4 regions of the Rahnella sp. CJA17(1/100) genome follow, and region 2 is predicted to be linked to each of the others. Evidence: predicted binding sites of a transcription regulator. Region 2 holds the regulator's gene; each other region holds the start of a gene.
What was found. Region 2 encodes CRP, which controls carbon source genes, mostly activating them, when cyclic AMP is high. Its sites were predicted from a motif close to ATGTGANNNNNNTCACAT; they were not measured.

Region 1 (3,802 bases), on a different contig from region 2:
CACTTCTGAAATCGCACTGGTACCGGATTTAGCAATCGAACCCAGTGCTTTTTCAACCACGTTAGCCAGACCGCCTTTTTTGTTGCCCGGAGACGGGTTGGCGCTGCGGTCGGTCTGACCCAGCGACAGATAATTATCGTACCAGGCCATTTCTTCCAGCAGACGTTTACCCACGTCGACGTCCGCTGCACGCGGTGTCAGCAGATGGATAGCGTCGCGCACTTCTGTGACTTCCGAGAACATCACTGTTGCACCGCAACGCACCAGCAAATCCGAAGCGTAACCGACTGCCGGGTTGGCGGTTACGCCGGAGAAGGCATCACTGCCGCCGCATTGTGTGCCCACAACCAGATCGGAAGCCGGACAGGTTTCGCGCTGGCGGCGGTTCAGGCGTTCCAGATGAAATTGTGCGACCGTCAGGATATCGTCAACCATCGACTGGAAACCGACATGTTGCTCATCCTGCAAACGCACAATGTGCGTGTCATCGAGTGAAATCGCCTGCACATCCGGCGTGCCTTCCAGCAGGCGCTCGGGTTGCAGCTTCTCACAGCCCAGACCGACCACCATGACTTCGCCGCCAAAGTTCGGGTTCAGCGCCAGATTGTGGATGGTACGGATCGGGATAATGGCCGCAGGGGCGTTAATCGCCACACCGCAACCGTACAAATGATTCAGTGCCACGACACCGTCGACGTTGGGGAATTTCGGCAGCAAATCACGTTCAATGATTTTCACTACGTAATCCACTACGCCCGCTACGCAATGCACACTGGTGGTGATTCCCAGCAGATTTTTGGTGCCGACGCTGCCGTCGGCATTGCGGTAGCCTTCAAAGGTATAGCCTTCGAGTGGTGGCAGCGCGGGTGGCACACGGGTGGCCAGCGGCAGGCTGTAAAGTTCAGGGGCGACCGGTAATTCCACCAGGGATTCATCAATCCAGCTGCCCTGCGCGATATCCCGTACGGCATAACCAATGACTTCTCCGTAACGAATAATATCGCCGCCTTTAGCAATGGGTTCTAACGCCACTTTATGGCCTTGCGGAATATGCTCAATTAATTCCAGACCATTCGCAAATCGGGTGCCGGCTTTTAAGCCGTTGTCATTCACAATAATCGCCACGTTATCGCTTTCATGAACTTTAATAAAAAGCGCTTCGGTAGCGTGTTCTTTATCTTTATTACGTGACATAACTGTCTCCGCGTTTATTAAACATCCCGGAACAAAAAATTCCGGTAAATTATCTGAAGTTGACGCTCAATAATGTTCTTGTAAACATGCTCTGGTAATACAGGGTATGGCATCCATTATAAGGCAGTCTTCCGGCAACCTCATTGTGCAACTGACCAGCTTTTTGCCCGATGAACGTCATTCTGTGTGGCAGGTGACAGAATAAATGTGATGTAAATCACCCTTTGATTTGAGCGGTTATCGGTTCCACACAATCTGTGATTCTCCTCCCACACCGATGTGTGGATGCAAAAGAATAGTCACAATCAACGGGGCTATTCTTGGGCGAATGCACAGTGTTATTTCGTGGCCTCCTTTTTATACTGTATTGGCCCTCTGAAGGTGACGTTGAAAGTAATACAGGTAAATTTCAGGCGATCATAAATAAAGTGTTTATTGCCTGTTTCGAATTAAGACGCTGTACGGCGAATAACCACAGGTGAACGAAAAACGTTATTTCAATAACGGTGAGCTCCCTGAAAAATTTTCGCATTATGACAATGAGGGTCACCATGAACATTCAATCTCAGTCCGGGACAATCGCGCAAAGTAAGGTACGGACCCATATCCGTTACTATATTTTGCTGATTATCTTTTTAATCACGGCGGTGAATTACGCTGACCGCGCAACGCTCTCTATCGCGGGAACCGAGGTCGCGCGTGAGCTGGGCCTGGATGCTGCCGACATGGGACAAATCTTTGCCGCGTTCGGCTGGGCTTATCTGATTATGCAATTGCCCGGCGGCTGGCTGCTGGACAGATTTGGCTCCAAAAAAGTGTACACCTACAGCCTGTTCTTCTGGTCGCTGTTCACCCTGTTGCAGGGTTTTGTGGGCTGGTTCCCGCTGGCGTACGGCGCACTGACGCTGTTCATGTTGCGTTTCATGCTCGGTTTCTCCGAAGCTCCATCCTTCCCGGCGAACGCCCGTATTGTGGCTGCCTGGTTCCCGACCACTGAACGCGGCACGGCTTCCGCGATTTTTAACTCCGCACAGTATTTCTCACTGGCACTGTTTTCGCCTTTGCTGGGCTGGCTGACTTATGCCTGGGGGTGGGAACATGTTTTCATCGTGATGGGCGTGCTGGGTTTTGTGCTGACGCTGGTGTGGATCAAATTCATTCACAACCCGCCGGAACATCCACATATTTCTAAAAGTGAGCTGGAGTATCTGACAGACGGCGGTGCCGTTGTTGATATCGACCACAAGAAAACGGACAGCGCGAAAAACGGCCCGAAATGGAGCTACGTTCGTCAGATGCTGAGCAGCCGCATGATGCTTGGGATCTTCTTCGGACAGTATTTCATTAACAGTATTACGTGGTTCTTCCTGACCTGGTTCCCGATTTATCTGGTTCAGGAAAAGGGCATGTCTATTCTTAAAGTGGGGATGATTGCCGCAATTCCTGCGCTGTGTGGTTTTGCGGGCGGTGTGCTGGGTGGCGTGTTCTCAGATTTTCTGATCAGACGCGGCTACTCGCTGACCGTGGCGCGTAAAATTCCTATCGTGCTGGGCATGTTATTAGCCACCAGCATCATTTTGTGTAACTACACCGACAATAACGTACTGGTCGTCACCCTGATGGCGCTGGCGTTCTTCGGTAAAGGTTTCGGAGCGCTCGGCTGGCCGGTGATTGCGGATACTGCGCCAAAAGAAGTCATCGGCCTGTGCGGCGGCATCTTCAACGTGTTCGGTAACGTGGCCTCCATCGTGACGCCGCTGGTGATCGGCTACATCGTGAAAGGTCTGCATTCTTTCAATATGGCATTAATTTTTGTGGGCTGTTCAGCACTGATGGCGATGCTTTGCTATCTGCTGGTGGTCGGCGATATCAAACGTCTGGAACTTAAGAAATAGTAAATTGCGATGCGGGGTAATCCGGGCATCCCGGCTCTGCCCCCTTTTATGAGGTCAGATATGAGTAATCAAATGATTCCAAACCGGTTCCGCCAGGACTTATTGCAAGGGAAAACCCTGATTGGCTGTTGGTCAGCATTATCCAGCCCGATCTCAACCGAAGTGCTTGGCCTTGCAGGTTTTGACTGGCTGCTGCTCGACGGCGAACACGCGCCAAACGATGTTAGCACTTTTGTGCCGCAGCTGATGGCGCTGAAAGGCAGCCGCAGCGCGCCGGTAGTTCGTCCGCAATTCAACGATCCGGTGGTGATTAAACGTCTGCTGGATATCGGTTTCTACAATTTCCTGGTGCCGTTTGTGGAAACACAGGAACAGGCTGAGCTGGCCGTTGCTTCTACCCGTTATCCGCCTGCCGGGATCCGCGGCGTTTCCGTTTCCCACCGCAGCAACATGTTCGGCACCGTGCCGGATTACTTCAACAGTATCAATGACAACATCGCGGTGATGGTGCAAATCGAAAGCCAGCAGGGCGTCGATAATCTGGACGCGATTGCTGCCGTTGATGGCATCGATGGCATTTTCGTCGGCCCGAGTGATCTGGCCGCAGGCATGGGGCATCTGGGCAACGCCGGACACCCGGACGTGCAGGCCGCTATCCGTCACATTTTTGCGCGTGCAAAAGCGCATGGCAAACCGAGCGGTATTCTGGCACC
Region 2 (3,802 bases):
CGTCATGCCGACCATCGCCAGTCCGTAGTTTTTGCGCAGAACGGTATAGGACAACAGGGTGATCAGCAACATGCACAGCAGCGTGGTGCCTTCCGGCAGTTCCAGTTTGAGCAAGCCTGAGGCAATCAGCAATCCGGCCAGCGTACCGAGTGCACGGTGCTGGATCCTCACCCGCGTGGCGTTATAACCGTTCTGGCTGACCAACATGATAGTCAGCAAGATCCAGTAGGGTTTGGGCAAATTGAAGAACAGACCCAGACTGCTGCCAATCGCCAGAATAATGCCCAAACGTGCGGCATTACGCAGTGCCACGGATTTGAAGGAAAGATAGCTTTTCAGCGCGGGCCAGAAGGGCAAACGCGGCTGGGTGTTCATCAGGTCACGTTTGTACAACGGCCGCTGTGTGCGTAACAGACGGGCAATGCGGCTGAAATGGTAATAACAAAACTGACCTACCGGATTGTCCGGGTTACGCGCGGCGATTTTCTCCAGCGCGGTCAGCTCATTGGCCATCGTAAAGCGCCCGGATAAACGATGATAAAGAATATCGTCGGCAATCACCCGAAGACGGGTGGAAATCACCTGCGCATTTCGGCGGATAACCGCTTCGGCATGGCTTTCCTCCACCAGTTTCTGCACTTCTTCCGGCTGATGCAGGCTCACTGTAATGTGCTCCTGCAAATCGAGCGCCACCTGAAAACGCTGAAACAGCCGTTTATGGTGATGATGATGTCCGTGCTGGGGCAACATGTGTAATTGCTGATAAAGCAGGGCAATCAGGTCGATAACCTGCTGCTGGCGGGTTAGCAGTGGGGGTAACGCAGTTTCGGGATCGGTGTGTTGCGTCAGCAGGCTGTACTTGGCTTCGAAATAATCCGCGAGTTGCAGATAGAGCTGGCTGAGCGTTTCGCGCATCGGCTGTTCTTCCGAAATACGAAACCACGCCCAGTTAAACAATCCGTACCAGGCTGTGCCAGCGGCGAACAACACCGGGGCCTGCCACATCGGGCGCACACCCACCATACTCAGCGTGAAGATAGTCGCCACCAGCGCACCGGGCAACAGGCGCGCATGCAGCGGGCTGATTTCACCGGTGACGCCCAGCAGTAACGCCAGCGACAGCATGATCAGCGGCAGCGGTATATGCCAGCTTTCGAGCATCAGTTGCAGCAGAAGGCTGCTCACGGCAAAGAGTGAACCGCCGACGAGCAGGCGTTTGAAAAAGCGTTTATGCGGGGTATCCAGACCGGCGATGTTACAACAGGCCGGGCAGAGGGAAAACAGCAGGCCCATTTGCAAATTGCCAAACAGCCAGCAAATGCCAACAGGTAAGCACAACACCAGCGTCTGGCGCAGCGCGTAGTTCACTTCAGGATGGTAAAACAGTCTTCGCCATAGCGTCATGGGTAAAGCTTAGCCCATAAAAAAGGCGCGACAGTGTTTTGCCGCGCCAATTTTTGAGGGATTAACGTGTGCCGTAAACGACAATCGTTTTACCGTGTGCGGAGATCAGGCTCTGATCTTCCAGCATTTTGAGAATGCGTCCGACTGTTTCACGTGAACAACCGACGATTTGGCCAATTTCCTGGCGGGTGATCTTGATTTGCATCCCGTCCGGATGGGTCATTGCATCAGGCTGTTTAGCCAGATTGAGCAAGGTTTGAGCGATGCGACCGGTAACGTCAAGGAAGGCAAGGTTGCCGACTTTCTCTGACGTCACTTGCAGACGGTTGGCCATCTGCGCGGAGAGACGCATCAGAATATCCGGGTTAACCTGAATCAGCTGGCGGAATTTTTTATATGAAATTTCAGCCACTTCACAGGCAGTTTTAGCACGTACCCAGGCACTGCGTTCCTGACCTTCTTCGAAGAGTCCCAGCTCACCGATGAAGTCACCTTGGTTAAGGTAGGACAGTATCATTTCCTTGCCTTCTTCATCTTTAATCAGGACAGCAACTGACCCTTTCACGATGTAGTAAAGCGTTTCGGCTTTTTCACCCTGGTGAATCAGCGTACTTTTAGAAGGATACTTATGTATATGACAGTGAGACAGGAACCATTCAAGAGTCGGGTCTGTTTGTGGCTTGCCGAGAACCATTTGCTATTATCCTCTGTTGTTATCGCTGCCCAAAATCACAGGGCTCAGAGTTCCCTGTACGGCACTTCAAATCCAAAGCGCCCTTTCAGCATATAACTCTCCAGAAATGCTGCAAGCGGATGTCGGAGTGCAACAGCCTGTTTATTGCTGTCATCACCGTGGGTTCTGTACTTAAACCGCAAAAACCGTCACCGCAATTTACTGGAAAGTATGTTTCGGCTTTGTTTGTAGCACAGGTTTGAGATGCTGTCTTCTGTTGTCTCGCTTCAGCATGATGGCGATCGGGTTACGTTGCCAGATTTTAGGTGAAAGGGTACTCTGAGAGCAGATTTCGACAAGTTTATTCACCGGGAGAATAGTTCATGCATGCACGTGTCAAATGGGTTGAAGGACTGACATTTTTAGGTGAGTCTGCATCGGGTCATCAGATTTCAATGGATGGAAACGCGGGTGATAAAGCCCCAAGCCCGATGGAAATGTTACTGATGTCCGCAGGGGGGTGTAGTGCAATCGACGTGGTGTCAATTTTGCAAAAAGGTCGTAATGACGTGCGTGATTGTGAAGTGAAGCTGACCTCACAACGCCGCGAAGAAGCGCCGCGTCTGTTCACTCACATCAATCTGCATTTTATCGTCACCGGTAAGGATCTGACCGATAAGATTGTTGAACGCGCAGTCAGCCTGTCTGCCGAAAAATACTGTTCTGTGTCTCTGATGCTGGGGAAAGCGGCCACAATCACCCACAGCTTTGAAGTGATTGCAGCCGAATAAAGTTTACTCGATCTTCTTGCCTTCCATCAGGCGCTGCACCAGCGGCGCCATGATCAGCTCCATCGCCAGCCCCATTTTGCCGCCCGGCACCACCAGTGTTTTGATGTGCGAGATAAACGACCCTTGCAGCATGGCCAGCAGATACGGGAAATCGATGTCATCCAGTCCCTGAAAATGAATCACCACAAAGCTTTCATCCAGTGACGGAATGGCTTTGGCGGCAAACGGGTTCGAGGTGTCGATGGTGGGTACCCGCTGGAAATTGATGTGCGTGCGGGAAAACTGCGGGGTAATGTAATTGATATAGTCATCCATCGAACGCACGACGGAATCCATCACCGCTTCACGGGAATGCCCGCGCTCGCCGGTATCGCGCACCAGTTTCTGGATCCATTCGAGGTTGACGATAGGCACTACGCCGACCAGCAGGTCGACCTGCGCGGCAACGTCAATTTTGTCCGCCACCACACCACCGTGTAACCCTTCGTAAAACAAAATATCCGTCGGTTCCGGCAACGCCTGCCACGGCGTAAAGGTACCCGGCACCTGATTGTAGGGAACGGCTTCGTCATAAGTATGCAGATACTTACGTGAACGGCCAGTGCCGGTTTTACCGTATTCGATAAAGCTTTTTTCCAGCAAACCAAAGTCGTTGGCTTCCGGCCCGAAGTAGCTGATATGACGTCCCAGATCGCGCGCCTTGCGTATTGCCGCATCCATTTCAGGACGGGTGAAATGATGAAAACTGTCGCCTTCCAGTTCCGCCGCACGCAAACCAAGCTGCTGAAATATTTTACGAAATGCCACGCTGGTGGTCGTGGTGCCTGCACCGCTCGAACCGGTCACGGCAATAACAGGATGTTTGGCTGACATAATGCGCTGTTCTCCATAAAGGTGATGCAGGCAGGCGAGACGCGGTCTTTTCTGTGGTCGA
Region 3 (3,802 bases), on a different contig from region 2:
TTCACCGCGCTGCCGCCGAAGGCTGGCTGGCGCAAGGTTTTCCGGCCGAAGCCATTCATCATGCGCTGGGTGCCGAAGACACCAATTTGCTGCGCGATATTCTGCTGCAACATGCCTGGGCCCTGTTTAATCAAAGCGAGCTGGCGTTGCTGGAAGAATGTCTTGCCGCTCTGCCTTATGACCGGCTGATTCAGAATCCTAAACTGGTGTTGTTGCAGGCATGGCTCGCACAAAGTCAGCACCGTTATGCTGAAGTCGAGGTGTTGCTGGCCCGCGCTGAAAGCGAAATGAAACAGCATAATATTGTGATGGAACAGGCACTGGCGGCCGAGTTTGATGCCCTGCGGGCACAGGTGGCTATCAACGACGGACGTCAGGATGAGGCGGAAAAACTGGCCACTGAGGCGCTGCGCTATCTGCCTTATGAAAGCTATTACAGCCGCATTGTGGCCACGTCCGTGACCGGTGAAATCCAGCACTGCAAAGGGGATCTCACCCGCGCACTGCCGCTGATGCAGCAGACCGAGCAAATCGCCCGCCGTTATGAAGCCTATCACTACGCCTTATGGGCGCTGCTGCAACAGAGTGAAATTCTGATTGCTCAGGGCTTTTTGCAGGCCGCGTTTGAGATGCAGGATCGCGCTTTTGAACTGGTGCGCGAACAGCATCTTGAACAGTTGCCGATGCACGAATTTTTATTGCGCTTACGTTCCCAACTGTTGTGGTCATGGTCGCGGCTCGATGATGCAGAAGAAGCTGCGCGTGAAGGGCTTAATGTGCTGAGCAATTTCCAGCCGCAACAGCAGTTGCAATGCCTGGCGATGCTGGCGAAATGTTCGCTGGCACGCGGTCAGCTCGACAACGCCCATCATCATTTACAACGCTGTGAAGCATTGCTGAAAACCGGTCAGTATCACATTGACTGGCTGACCAATACCGATAAGCCGCGGGTGATTTACTGGCAGATGATTGGCGATAAAAACGCTGCACGCCAGTGGCTGCAACAGGCGCGTAAACCGGACATGGCAGATAACCATTTCCAGCAAGGTCAGTGGCGAAATATTGCCCGCGTACAGATTTTGCTGGAACAGTTTGATGAAGCTGAAGTGGTGCTCGATGAACTGAATCAGAATGCCCGGCAGTTGCGCCTGACCAGCGATCTGAACCGCAATTTGCTGCTGAGTAACTTACTTTACTGGCAAACCGGGCGCAAAAGTGACGCCCAAAAAGCATTGATCGAAGCGCTGGCGCTGGCGAACCGTACCGGTTTTGTCAGTCATTTCGTCATCGAAGGGGAAATGATGGCGCAACAACTGCGCCAGTTGATCCAGCTTAATCTGCTACCGGAACTGGAACAGCGCCGCGCCCAGCAGATTTTGCGCGAAATTAACCAGCATCACCGTCACAAGTTTGCGCATTTCGACGAAGGCTTTGTGAACAAACTGCTGACCCATCCGCAAGTGCCGGAGCTAATCCGTACCAGCCCGCTGACGCAGCGCGAGTGGCAGGTTCTGGGGCTGATTTACTCCGGCTACAGTAATGACCAGATTGCCGGTGAGCTGGACGTTGCATCAACGACCATCAAAACCCATATCCGTAATCTGTATCAGAAACTGGGTGTTGCGCACCGTCAGGAAGCGGTGCAGCAGGCTCAGCACCTGTTACAAGTGATGGGTTACGGCGCGTAATTATCTCTTCAAAATACATCACGATTTCTCCGCTTTTCATAACACATCGTCAAAATAAGTTGATGTGTTATGCCTATTTTTTATTAGCGAACATTTTTTACTCAAAAATAAAATCCGGTGATATAATGTGACCGTCGTCACATAATTGTAATTCACCATTTCTTCTGTAAAGCCCATTGCCCGCCCGTCGTAGCAGCCTTCCGGCTGATTTTGGCTTCGTGCAAGTGGCTGTAGTAAGTAAGGATTTTATCGATGGGTACATTAACTGCCGGGATTTTAATGATGCGCTGGGAATTGCTGAGCGCTTTTTTGATGTTCTGCACCAGTCAGCTTAATATTGTTTGTCGCCAGTCCAGCCGCAATACCATGGCATTCGTTTGCAGTGGTATCGGCCTCACCGTGACCTGTTTCTTTGTCATGAGCCTGATGGGCATGAGCTACAACGCCGTTGCCGTCGCGCAATTCTGGGCAAACACCAAAGACGTTTTCTTTGATGTCATGAGCAAAACCCCGACCGATATGTCTTACTACTATTAATCCGATTTCCTTAGCGGATATTCCAGATTATTAAAGGGCAGAACCGCATGTTCTGCCCTTTTTGTTATCCCGCGCTTTCCCCCGTGTTACTTCTGATGATTATTTGTTCAGCCGGATGTCATGTAATCCTAAATATAAAAATTTGCGTGACGCATCGAATGTCTTTTTGTATCTATCATCCTGATTACCTGTAAATTGCGGGATGTACCGAAAGGTAAAAAGATATTGTGCTGGCGTCTAAACTATTCATTGCTAATAGTTGAAGGGACGTATTAGATTCTCACTCTATACTTTTCTTAGAATGATCATTGCTTTGTTTGCTTCAGGCTGCTGAATTTTCTCTGATTTGGCTCCCCTGCTTATGGTTGAAGGAATTCCGATGAATACGCATCACATGCTTGGCGCGTTAGTGTTACTGGTAAGTTCTGCTTCTTCTCTCGCCGTTGAAACAACGGGCATTCCTCAGGATCAGGTGAAAGAGCGCAACGCGTTCATTGCCGATTTGATGAAAAAAATGACCCTTGATGAAAAAATCGGTCAGCTGAATCTGGTCACTGTGGGGCCTGAGTACCAAAAAGAAGCCATCATGGCTGACATCCGCGCTGGTAAAGTCGGTGGCGTGTTTAACACGGTAACTAAGCCCGATATCCGCCGTATGCAGGATCAGGTGCAGTACAGCCGCCTGAAAATTCCTCCGTTTTATGCCTATGACGTGGTGCATGGGCAGCGCACGATTTTCCCTATCAGCCTCGGTCTGGCGGCGAGCTGGGATATGCAGGCGGTGGCGACCAGCGCACGTATTTCAGCCCAGGAAACGGCAGCCGATGGCCTGAACATGACGTTCTCACCGATGGTCGATATCACCCGTGATCCGCGCTGGGGCCGTGTTTCTGAAGGTTTCGGCGAAGATACCTATCTGACCTCGCGCCTCGCGCATGAAATGGTTACCGGTTATCAGGGCAAAGATCCGTCTGCCCCTGACGCCGTCATGGCAAACGTCAAACACTATGCGTTGTACGGTGCTGTCGAAGGCGGCCGCGAATACAACACTGTGGACATGAGCCTGACCCGCATGTTCAACGATTACATGCCACCTTATAAAGCGGCAGTCGATGCGGGTGCCGGCGGTGTGATGGTGGCACTGAACAGCGTTAACGGTATTCCTGCCACCTCGAATACCTGGCTGCTGAAAGATATTCTGCGCGATGACTGGCAGTTCAAGGGCCTGACTGTCAGCGACCATGGCGCCATTGGCGGACTGGTCAAACATGGCGTAGCCGAAGACGATCGTCAGGCTGCCGCGATGGCGCTGAAAGCCGGTGTCGATATGGACATGGCTGACAATATGTACGGTAAGTACCTGAAAGGATTACTTGCCGACGGCATGGTGAGCCAGAAAGACATTGACCGCGCCGTTCGCGATGTTCTGGCCGCGAAATGGGATATGGGGCTGTTTGTTGATGAATATCGTCATTTAGGCCCGCAGTCGAGCGATCCGGCTGACACCAACGCCGAAAGCCGTCTGCATCGTCAGGAGGCGCGCGAAGTGGCACGTACTTCGCTGGTGCTGCTGAAAA
Region 4 (3,802 bases), on a different contig from region 2:
ACTCTGTTAAGTTGCCGGAGTCAATTGGTAATACCAATTTAAAAAACGTGGCCGTAAAGTAACAAAGTATTCACCTTGTGTCCATATGGCTACCCAGTAAATGCGTCGACCCCGCACATTTTAACAAATTTTTATCATTTATCTTTTTTACCCGGCCTCAGATCACATTTTATGGATCCTGAACAAATTTACAGTCAATTTGGCTATTTGTTATGCAGATGATGCATAAACCCCGTGCAAACTTTTCCGCATAACATTATTCTTGCCCGAACGGTAGATGATCCTGATTTTTAGGCACAATCCAGCCGTAAATAATTAGATACAAAAAGTGTAATTATCGCCTTACATTCTCTCTAACACACAGAATGTTATGGGTTTTGCCCCAATGACAGAGGACAGGTAAATGGTTGATCAACAACAAGGCGATGAGCTGAAGCGCGGTCTCAAAAACCGGCATATTCAGTTGATTGCATTAGGTGGGGCCGTCGGTACAGGGCTGTTTCTGGGCAGCGCTTCCGTCATTCAGTCCGCAGGGCCGGGGATTATTCTCGGTTATGCCATTGCGGGTTTTATCGCATTCTTAATTATGCGTCAGTTGGGTGAAATGGTGGTTGAAGAACCGGTTGCCGGTTCATTCAGTCATTTTGCCTATAAATACTGGGGCGGATTTGCAGGTTTTGCTTCCGGCTGGAATTACTGGGTGCTGTACGTTCTGGTCGCGATGGCCGAACTGACTGCCGTCGGTAAATATATTCAATTCTGGTGGCCAGAAATCCCGACATGGGCTTCTGCCGCGGTTTTCTTCGTGCTGATCAACGCTATCAACCTGACTAACGTTAAAGTGTTTGGCGAGATGGAGTTCTGGTTTGCGATCATCAAAGTGGTTGCCGTAGTGGCGATGATTCTGTTCGGTGGCTGGCTGCTGTTCAGCGACACGGCAGGCCCTCAGGCAACAGTTCGCAACCTGTGGGAGCAAGGCGGTTTCCTGCCCCATGGCATGACCGGGCTGGTGATGATGATGGCGATCATCATGTTCTCTTTCGGTGGCCTGGAACTGGTCGGGATTACTGCGGCTGAAGCGGATAATCCGGAAACCAGCATTCCTAAAGCGACCAATCAGGTTATCTACCGTATTCTGATTTTCTATGTGGGCTCACTTGCCGTCCTGCTTTCCCTGATGCCATGGACCCGTGTCGGGCCGGATACCAGCCCGTTTGTGCTGATCTTCCATGACCTGGGTGATGCACTGGTAGCGAATGCTCTGAACGTGGTGATCCTGACGGCAGCGCTGTCGGTTTATAACAGCTGTGTTTACTGCAACAGCCGCATGTTGTTTGGTCTGGCTCAGCAAGGCAACGCGCCTAAAGCATTGCTCAACGTCGACAAGCGCGGCGTGCCGGTGGCTTCTATCCTCGTTTCTGCTGCCACCACAGCGCTGTGTGTTCTGATTAACTACCTGATGCCGGGTGAAGCGTTTGGTCTGCTGATGGCTCTGGTGGTGTCTGCACTGGTGATCAACTGGGCGATGATCAGTCTGGCGCACATCAAATTCCGTCAGGCGAAACGTCGTGAAGGCGTGGAACCTAAGTTCAAAGCGCTGCTGTATCCGCTGGGTAACTATATCTGCCTGCTGTTTATGGCGGCAATTCTGGTGATCATGGCTATCACCCCGGGCATGGCGATCTCCGTATGGCTGATCCCGGTGTGGCTGGTAGTTCTGGCCATCGGTTACTGGGTCAAAAATCAGCAAAGCGGGAAATCCGTTAACGCTTAAGTATTCGTTTTAAAATTGAAACGGAAATGCGCCCCGGTTAAGTGAAGACTTACCGGGGCGCTTTGTTAGGTACGTCACATTTCCTCCCGTATGACCAAAATGTCCATCTTCATGACTCTTACCTCCTGACCCCTCTTCCCTTCTCCGGCCAATACTCAGGGCTAACAAACAGTTTTTTAACAAAATCCTTTTATCCACAATCCGGAGAGAACATCCATGAAGGAAGGCGCACTGTCGTTCAAAGAGAAAGTGGCGTACGGAATGGGGGATGCGGGCTGCAATATGATTGGCGGCGCCATCATGCTGTTTCTTAATTATTTTTACACAGATATCTTCGGTTTAGCCCCGGCACTGGTTGGCGTATTGCTGCTATCAGTGCGTGTTATCGATGCCGTCACCGACCCGATCATGGGCGCGATTGCTGACCGTACCACCACCCGCTGGGGCCGTTTCCGCCCGTATTTGTTATGGGTTTCGGTGCCATACGTACTGTTCAGTGTGCTGATGTTCACTACACCAGAATGGAGTTACAACAGCAAAGTTATCTATGCGTTTGTAACCTACTTCCTGATGTCCCTGACTTACACCGCCATCAACATTCCCTACTGCTCGCTGGGCGGCGTCATTACTGCCGATCCGCATGAGCGCGTTGCCTGCCAGTCTTACCGCTTCTTTATGGTAGGGATCGCGACACTGATCCTGTCTTCCACCTTACTGCCGATGGCCGACTTTTTCGGTGGCGCAGACAAAGCCAAGGGCTATCAGATGTCGATGGGGGTGATGGCAATCATCGCGCTGTTCATGTTCCTGTTCTGCTTCAGCTCGGTAAAAGAACGTATTCAGCCTGCGGTACCGTCAAAACATGCCTTAAAATCTGACCTGAAAGATGTGTGGAAAAACGACCAGTGGGTACGCATCCTGCTGCTGACGTTCTGCAACGTGTGCCCGGGCTTTATCCGTATGGCAGCCACTATGTATTACGTCACCTGGGTAATGGAAAAATCCACATCCTTTGCCAGCATGTTTATCAGCCTCGGCGTGGTGGGCATGATGATCGGCAGTGCACTGGCAAAACCGCTGACCGATAAATACTGCAAACTGAAAGTGTTCTTCTGGGCCAATATCATCCTGACCATTTTCTCCTGCGGATTCTATTTCCTCGACCCGCACGCCACCACGCTTATTCTGGTGGCGTACTTCATCCTCAACATCATGCACCAGCTCCCTTCCCCGCTGCACTGGTCGCTGATGGCCGACGTTGACGATTACGGCGAATGGAAAACCGGCAAACGTGTTACCGGCATCAGCTTCTCCGGTAACCTGTTCTTCCTGAAATGCGGACTGGCGGTAGCGGGTGCGATGGTCGGCTTCCTGCTCTCCGCGTATGGCTACAATGCCAGCGCAACGCAGCAAAGCGACCATGCCATCAACGGCATCATGTTGTTGTTCACCGTCATTCCAGGCGTGGGCTACCTCATCACTGCCGGTGTTGTACGCTTACTGAAAGTTGATCGCGAAACCATGCGTACCATTCAGGCAGATCTGGAGATTCGCCGCCGTAATTACCGCGAGCTGAATGAATATCACGACGAGAAAAATGCACAGGACGCAGAAGCACTCAGCGTCCCACTGACCAGCAAGGAGCTGAAACATGAGTAATTATCCCAACCCGCTGATTGAGCAACGTGCAGATCCGCATATCTGGCTGCACAGCGACGGAAACTATTACTTTATCGCATCAGTGCCTGAATATGACCGGCTGGAGATCCGCCGCTCGTCAACGCTGACAGGGCTTGCCGACGCGCCTGCCACCATTGTCTGGCATAAACCTGATACCGGCCCGATGAGCGCACTTATCTGGGCACCGGAGTTGCATTTTATCGACGGACAGTGGGTGATCTATTACGCGGCCGCCCCCTCGCAGGAGATTGTTGACGGTTTATTCCAGCACAGAATGTATGCGCTGGTGTGTGAAGAGGCGGATCCGCTCACAGGGAAATGGCAGGAGAAAGGCCGGATCCAGACGCC

Region 1: garD (galactarate dehydratase) is a predicted target of CRP. The motif match lies at 1,400-1,417, and genes of this name have one in related genera.
Region 3: AACU55_RS25415 (YjcB family protein) is a predicted target of CRP. The motif match lies at 1,814-1,831, and genes of this name have one in related genera.
Region 4: AACU55_RS19795 (glycoside-pentoside-hexuronide (GPH):cation symporter) is a predicted target of CRP. The motif match lies at 1,837-1,854, and genes of this name have one in related genera.

What each region holds. Positions count from the first base shown of each region.
Region 1 is NZ_CAWOJA010000093.1:86,545-90,346, reverse strand. Features, by position in the region: gene garD (galactarate dehydratase) at 1-1,194, opposite strand, end outside; gene AACU55_RS25080 (MFS transporter) at 1,746-3,089, shown strand; gene garL (2-dehydro-3-deoxyglucarate aldolase) at 3,150-3,802, shown strand, end outside.
Region 2 is NZ_CAWOJA010000003.1:137,424-141,225, forward strand. Features, by position in the region: gene AACU55_RS02310 (YccS/YhfK family putative transporter) at 1-1,404, opposite strand, end outside; gene crp (cAMP-activated global transcriptional regulator CRP) at 1,466-2,098, opposite strand; gene AACU55_RS02320 (OsmC family protein) at 2,461-2,868, shown strand; gene AACU55_RS02325 (phosphoribulokinase) at 2,872-3,741, opposite strand.
Region 3 is NZ_CAWOJA010000093.1:163,872-167,673, forward strand. Features, by position in the region: gene malT (HTH-type transcriptional regulator MalT) at 1-1,688, shown strand, start outside; gene AACU55_RS25415 (YjcB family protein) at 1,941-2,225, shown strand; gene bglX (beta-glucosidase BglX) at 2,605-3,802, shown strand, end outside.
Region 4 is NZ_CAWOJA010000055.1:154,269-158,070, forward strand. Features, by position in the region: gene aroP (aromatic amino acid transporter AroP) at 404-1,774, shown strand; gene AACU55_RS19795 (glycoside-pentoside-hexuronide (GPH):cation symporter) at 1,991-3,433, shown strand; gene AACU55_RS19800 (glycoside hydrolase family 43 protein) at 3,426-3,802, shown strand, end outside.